3 regions of the Vibrio sp. R10-SG3-ISO10 genome follow, and region 2 is predicted to be linked to each of the others. Evidence: predicted binding sites of a transcription regulator. Region 2 holds the regulator's gene; each other region holds the start of a gene.
What was found. The regulator MetJ, encoded in region 2, represses methionine synthesis genes. The targets are predictions, from matches to a motif close to TTAGACNTNTANANGTCTAA.
Positions count from the first base shown of each region.

Region 1: the regulator MetJ is predicted to act here: its motif matches at 966-985, upstream of metA (homoserine O-acetyltransferase MetA).
Region 3: the regulator MetJ is predicted to act here: its motif matches at 953-972, upstream of metK (methionine adenosyltransferase).

Region 1 is NZ_JCBDHG010000020.1:639,395-641,600, forward strand. Features, by position in the region: gene AC6R16_RS13005 (alpha/beta fold hydrolase) at 1-5, shown strand, start outside; gene metA (homoserine O-acetyltransferase MetA) at 2-943, opposite strand; gene AC6R16_RS13015 (ATP-binding protein) at 1,074-1,469, shown strand; gene AC6R16_RS13020 (DUF3859 domain-containing protein) at 1,445-1,882, shown strand; gene AC6R16_RS13025 (hypothetical protein) at 1,969-2,206, opposite strand, start outside.
Region 2 is NZ_JCBDHG010000023.1:259,989-262,194, forward strand. Features, by position in the region: gene AC6R16_RS19545 (malic enzyme-like NAD(P)-binding protein) at 1-1,039, shown strand, start outside; gene metJ (met regulon transcriptional regulator MetJ) at 1,145-1,462, opposite strand; gene AC6R16_RS19555 (O-succinylhomoserine (thiol)-lyase) at 1,682-2,206, shown strand, end outside.
Region 3 is NZ_JCBDHG010000024.1:48,080-50,285, reverse strand. Features, by position in the region: gene tkt (transketolase) at 1-734, opposite strand, end outside; gene metK (methionine adenosyltransferase) at 1,054-2,206, shown strand, end outside.

The sequences.
Region 1 (2,206 bases), on a different contig from region 2:
CCTAATCGTCTTTAGTAAAATTGGCTTCGCTGAAGTGATCCAAGTCGTAAGGTGTTTGTTGGTAAACGCAGTAATTTAGCCAGTTGGAAAACAGCAAGTGTCCGTGGCTTCTCCAGCTTGCGGTTGGTTTATTATCTGGGTTGTTATTCGGGTAGTAATTAACTGGAATAACTGGCTCCATACCTTCACCTAAGTCACGAATGTACTCATTGTGCAGGGTGTGAGAATCGTACTCAGGGTGACCGGTGACAAACACGTTTCGCTTATCTTTGGTGGCTGCCAGATAAACACCTGCGACGTCTGATGTTGCAAGAATATCTAAGTCAGTATGTTCGGCAAGGAACTCTGGAGAGAAATCAGCGTAGCGGGAGTGTGGCGCTAAGAAGGTGTCATCAAAACCACGCAACACAGGGTGATAAGGCTGGTGGATCTTATGGTGATATACCCCAGATAGCTTATCCTTACGAGTACGTTTAGGTAGATCGTAGAGTAACTTCAAACCTGCTTGGGCTGCCCAACAAACATACAGCGTTGAAGTGACATGTTCTTTCGCCCAACTCATGATGGTTTGCAAGTGTTCCCAGTAGATCACATCTTCAAATTGAACCAGGCCTAATGGCGCACCAGTGATGATCAGTCCATCAAAGTTACGTCCTTTGACCATTTCAAACTGGCGATAGAAGTTATCTAAGTGTTCTGTTGGTGTGTTTTTGCTTGGTCTATCATCAATGCGTAGCAGCTCAATATCCACCTGTAGTGGGCTGTTTGATAGCAAACGTAGGAACTGGGTTTCCGTCTCAATTTTCTTAGGCATAAGATTGAGGATCAGCACCTTAAGCGGACGAATTTCCTGTGTTGACGCACGAGACTCAGGCATGATGAAGATATTCTCGGTACGTAATACGTCAGATGCGGGTAATTGATCGGGGATCTTAATTGGCACAGCTTACTCCCTAAGCGTATTTATGGACGTCTATACTTCTAAACTTAACCCAATCAGAATGAGATGTCGATAGCCAATTTGGTCCAATTTATATTAATATTCGTGCGCGAACTCACTAGTTAAATTCACTATGACCTTAAAACTCACCTTGATTCGAGGTCTACCTGGATCAGGTAAAAGCACATTGGCAAAGACAATCGATGCCAAACACTACGAAGCCGATATGTATTTTATCAACGACTGTGGCGAATATGTCTTTCAGCCGGAGCAAATCGCAATGGCTCATCAGTGGTGTCAGCAGATGACTGAGCAAGCCTTGCTCAACGGCGATAGTGTCGTTGTTTCAAACACATTTGTTCAACGCTGGGAAATAGCTCCTTACCTGAAGTTGGCTAAGCGCGTTAAAGCTAAGTTTGAGGTGATCGAATGCCATAACAATTATGGCAATATTCATGGCGTAGCGCCGAAAACGATAAAATCTATGAAAAAACGGTGGCAAGAATGGCAAAGCGTTCCCCAGTTGTAGAGATGACCTCTTACGGTATTTATAAAGAGTGGGATTCAAAATCTAAGCACTTGCCGAAGATTCAAGAGTTCACGACCAAAGTTCCCGCCGATGAAGAAATAGAATTTGGTTTCATCGTCAATATCAAGAAAGCCAAGGGAGAAGTGATAGAGTTTTGTATTGCCCACCCAGGAGTGAAAGGTAAAAAAGGACAGACTTTAGAACCATTTACTGGCGATTTGCATGTCGGAAGTAATGACTGGGACTTTTATCTTGGTGACACCATTCAGTTACTTGATCCAGTTGACGGGTTTGAATCAAACATTGGCAAGTGGCGCATGACTATCACGTTGAATGATAAGGTGATTGCGGAAAAAACGTTTGACGTGTATGCGCGTGATGAAGGTGAGTTTTGGAAAAAGCGCGGTTTTTAGTGGTTTGTCGAAGGTAAACAATGGGTATCTAAGGGCGCACAGTGTAAATAAACCTGTTCGGCGCCCCTGAGTCATAGCTTGTTAACTCAAATACTAGAGAAGTCATACCCAGCAGCAAGCAACAAGCCGCGTTCATGTTTAATGAGTTGAGCGCGGTCTTCAATCAGTTCGTGCAACGCTTGGCGCGGCTTACATGCCAGAGTTCTAAAATCTTCGAAAGACTGCGACGCTTCAATTTCAGCAAACATTTTGCTGATCACGTTTCTAGCTTCACATGGGTTGCTTTCAGTTTTGAAGTATTCAACACCTCGCGCAGCTTCACGC
Region 2 (2,206 bases):
CTCAAACGGTACGGCGATTCTTGGTCTTGGTAATTTAGGTCCTCTGGCTTCTAAACCTGTAATGGAAGGTAAGTCTCTACTTTTCAAACGCTTCGCGGGTTTAGATTCAATCGACATCGAAGTAAAGCACCGTACTATCGAAGAATTTGTCGATACCGTTGCTAACATTGCCGATACTTTTGGTGGTATTAACCTAGAAGACATCAAAGCACCAGACTGTTTCGAAATCGAAAAGCAGTTGATTGAGCGTTGTGATGTACCTGTTTTCCACGATGACCAGCACGGTACGGCGATTGTTACCGCGGCAGGTATGCTTAATGCCATTGAACTTCAAGGGAAGAAGTTAGAAGACGCAACGATTGTGTGTCTCGGTGCAGGTGCAGCAGCAGTAGCATGTATGGAGCTACTGATTAAGTGTGGCGCGATGCGTGAAAAAATCTACATGCTTGACCGTAAAGGTGTTATCCACACTCGTCGTGACGATCTTAACGAATACAAACAGCTATTCGCCAACAACACCGATAAGCGCACGTTAGAAGACGTTATCGAAGGTGCTGACCTGTTCCTTGGTGTATCCGGCCCTAACCTACTCTCTCCAGAAGCTCTTCAGTTAATGGCAGACAAACCTGTAGTCTTTGCTTGTTCTAACCCAGATCCAGAGATCAAACCTGAACTTGCTCACGACGTACGTAGCGACCTGATCATGGGTACTGGACGTAGTGATTACCCTAACCAAGTGAATAACGTGCTGTGTTTCCCATTCATCTTCCGCGGTGCATTAGACGTGCGCGCAAGTGAAATCAACGATGAAATGAAATTGGCAGCGGTAGACGCTATTCGTCAGCTAGCGAAAGAAGAAGTACCAGCCGAAGTCCTAGCAGCTGCTGGCGTTGATGCTCTGTCGTTTGGTCCTGGCTATATCATTCCAAAACCAATGGATTCGCGTCTACTACCTCGTGTTGCTAAAGCCGTTGCTCAGGCCGCTGTTGACTCAGGTGTTGCTCGCATTGAAATGCCAGAAAACTACATGGCCGAGTAAATTGGCTGAGTAATCTCTTCAAGAACGAAAAAACCGCTGTTAAGACAGCGGTTTTTTTTAATTTCAGTTTCGTCAGCGTGCGAAAATTAGGTGCGACTATTTTTATTATTCGTCGAAAGATTCGAACTCAATTCCCATCTCTGTCATCAGTTTTTTCACTTCAGCAGGAAGATCGTCTGGGCGGTCTTTACGTAAATCTTCATCGGTCGGCAGTGGCTGCCCGGTATATGCATGCAAAAAAGCTTCACACAATAGCTCGCTGTTTGTTGCGTGGCGCAGGTTATTAATCTGGCGGCGGGTACGCTCATCAGTCAAAACCTTTAATACTTTCAATGGAATAGAAACTGTAATCTTCTTTACTTGTTCGCTTTTCTTTCCATGCTCAGCATATGGGCTAATGTATTCGCCATTCCAATCTGCCATTGCGCACCTTTCGTTATTTTTTATGGTTGAAAATAGAATCCCTAATTTTAGCGGTATTTATAGCCACAAGCAAAGACATATAGACGTCTAGAAGTGTTGACGTCCACAAAAATGATAAGTAAAGTGGAAAGGTATGGGATTGGAATAACATATATCTAACAAGATAAAGGTATAGCGTATTCCCAAATAGAAGTCACTAAAGTTCGAAAGGAAACACTTATGAGCACCCGCAAACCAGCCACAATCGCGGTACGTACTGGTATCGAGTCTGACACTCAACATCACGCAGTTGTTCCACCTATTTACCTCTCGACGAATTATGGCTTCCCTGCCTTTGGTGATGTACCAAAGTACGATTACACCCGCTCAGGCAACCCAAACCGCGGACTACTCGAAACTGCTCTGTTTGAACTTGAGTCAGGTAAAGGCGCGGTCGTGACCAACTGTGGTACTTCAGCACTTAATCTATGGGTATCCGCTTTCCTTGGCCCAGATGACCTCATCATTGCACCGCACGACTGCTACGGTGGTACTTACCGTCTATTCAATACCCGTGCAAATAAAGGTGACTTCAAGGTTCTATTTGTTGATCAATCCAATGAGCAAGCCTTTGCTGAGGCCCTAGCTAAAAAGCCCAAACTGATCCTATTGGAAACACCATCGAACCCGCTGGTTCGTGTCGTCGACATCGCAGACGTATGTGACAAAGCCAAACAAGTTGGCGCTCTAGTAGCTGTCGACAAT
Region 3 (2,206 bases), on a different contig from region 2:
ATCGTTTTAGTACAGATTAGAGTTGGGCGTGGGTCAGATTTCGCTGCAACGATAGCCGCGTTGATCGCTTCTGGATCATGACCGTCTACTGCTGGGATTACGTGCCAGCCGTACGCTTCAAAACGCTTAGGCGTATCGTCAGAGAACCAACCTTCAACTTCACCATCGATTGAGATGCCGTTGTCATCCCAGAAAGCGATTAACTTACCAAGACCTAGCGTACCGGCTAGAGAACATGCTTCGTGAGAGATACCTTCCATTAGACAGCCGTCACCCATGAATGCATAAGTGAAGTGGTCAACGATGTCGTGGCCTTCTTTGTTGAACTGTGCTGCAAGTGTCTTCTCAGCTAGCGCCATACCAACAGCGTTAGTGATACCTTGACCTAGTGGACCCGTAGTTGTCTCGATACCTGGTGCGTAACCGTACTCTGGGTGACCTGGTGTCTTAGAGTGTAGTTGACGGAAGTTTTTCAGATCATCGATAGACAGCTCGTAACCAGCTAGGTGCAGTAGCGAGTAAATCAGCATTGAGCCGTGGCCGTTTGATAGTACGAAACGGTCGCGGTCAGCCCACTCTGGGTTAGCTGGGTTATGGTTTAGATGTGAGCGCCAAAGAACTTCAGCGATATCAGCCATACCCATAGGTGCGCCTGGGTGACCAGAGTTAGCTTGTTGAACACCATCCATGCTTAGAGCGCGGATTGCATTAGCGAGATGTTGACGAGAAGACATGTCAGCTCCTGAGTGCATTAAGCGAATCGAAATAAAATGGGCGATAATTCTCTCAAAGCGCCACCAGCACTGCAATCGTTTTCCAAGTCAAAAGCTCACAAATTTCCTAGCTTTCGCAGCAAATCGATAAAAGTTACTAATATTTCGTACAATTAAAGCAAACGATTGTCTTGTTAGGTTTTGAAAAAGAGCTTGTAATTCGAGCGATAAAAATTAGAATAGACGTCTAGATGTAGATACACCTACAGATATCAAGATTATTTATAAGTGTTCCACGATTGATAACGGAGCACTCTCTAAAATTAAAAGTGGAGCTCACATGGCTAAGCACCTGTTTACTTCTGAGTCTGTTTCAGAAGGTCATCCAGATAAAATCGCAGACCAAATCTCTGATGCAGTTCTAGACGCAATCATCGAGCAAGACCCAAAAGCACGTGTTGCGTGTGAAACTTACGTCAAAACCGGCATGGTGATGGTTGGTGGTGAAATCACGACATCAGCATGGGTCGATATTGAAGAGCTAACTCGCCAGACTGTTCGTGAAATTGGTTACGTTCACTCTGACATGGGTTTCGATGCTGACTCTTGTGCAGTTCTAAACACCATCGGCAAACAGTCTCCAGACATTAACCAAGGTGTTGATAAAGCTGACCCTAAAGAGCAAGGCGCTGGTGACCAAGGTATCATGTTCGGTTACGCGACTAACGAAACTGACATCCTAATGCCAGCTCCGATTACTTACTCTCATCTTCTTGTTCAAAAGCAAGCTGAAGTACGTAAAAACGGTACACTGCCATGGTTACGTCCTGACGCGAAGTCTCAGGTAACTTTCCAGTACGACCAAGGTAAGATCGTTGGTATTGATGCAGTTGTTCTTTCTACCCAGCACTGTGATTCAATCTCGACTCCTGACCTACGTGAAGCAGTAATGGAAGAGATCATCAAACCAGTACTGCCTTCTGAGTGGATCAACAAAGAGACAAACTTCTTCATTAACCCAACCGGCCGTTTCGTAATCGGTGGTCCTATGGGTGACTGTGGTCTAACAGGTCGTAAGATCATCGTTGATACCTATGGCGGCGCAGCTCGTCACGGTGGTGGTGCTTTCTCTGGTAAAGATCCATCAAAAGTAGACCGTTCTGCAGCATACGCAGCACGCTACGTTGCGAAAAACATCGTTGCTGCTGGCCTAGCGGATCGTTGTGAAATCCAACTTTCTTACGCAATCGGTGTTGCTGATCCAACATCTATCATGGTTGAAACCTTCGGCACTGAAAAAGTATCGCAAGACGTTATCGTTGAAGCTGTACGTCAAAACTTCGACCTACGCCCATACGGTCTACAAGAGATGCTGAACCTACTTCAGCCTATCTACAAGAAGACTGCGGCATACGGCCACTTCGGTCGCGAAGAGTTCCCATGGGAAGCGACAGATAAAGCCGCTCTTCTACGTGAGTTCGCTGGTCTGAAGT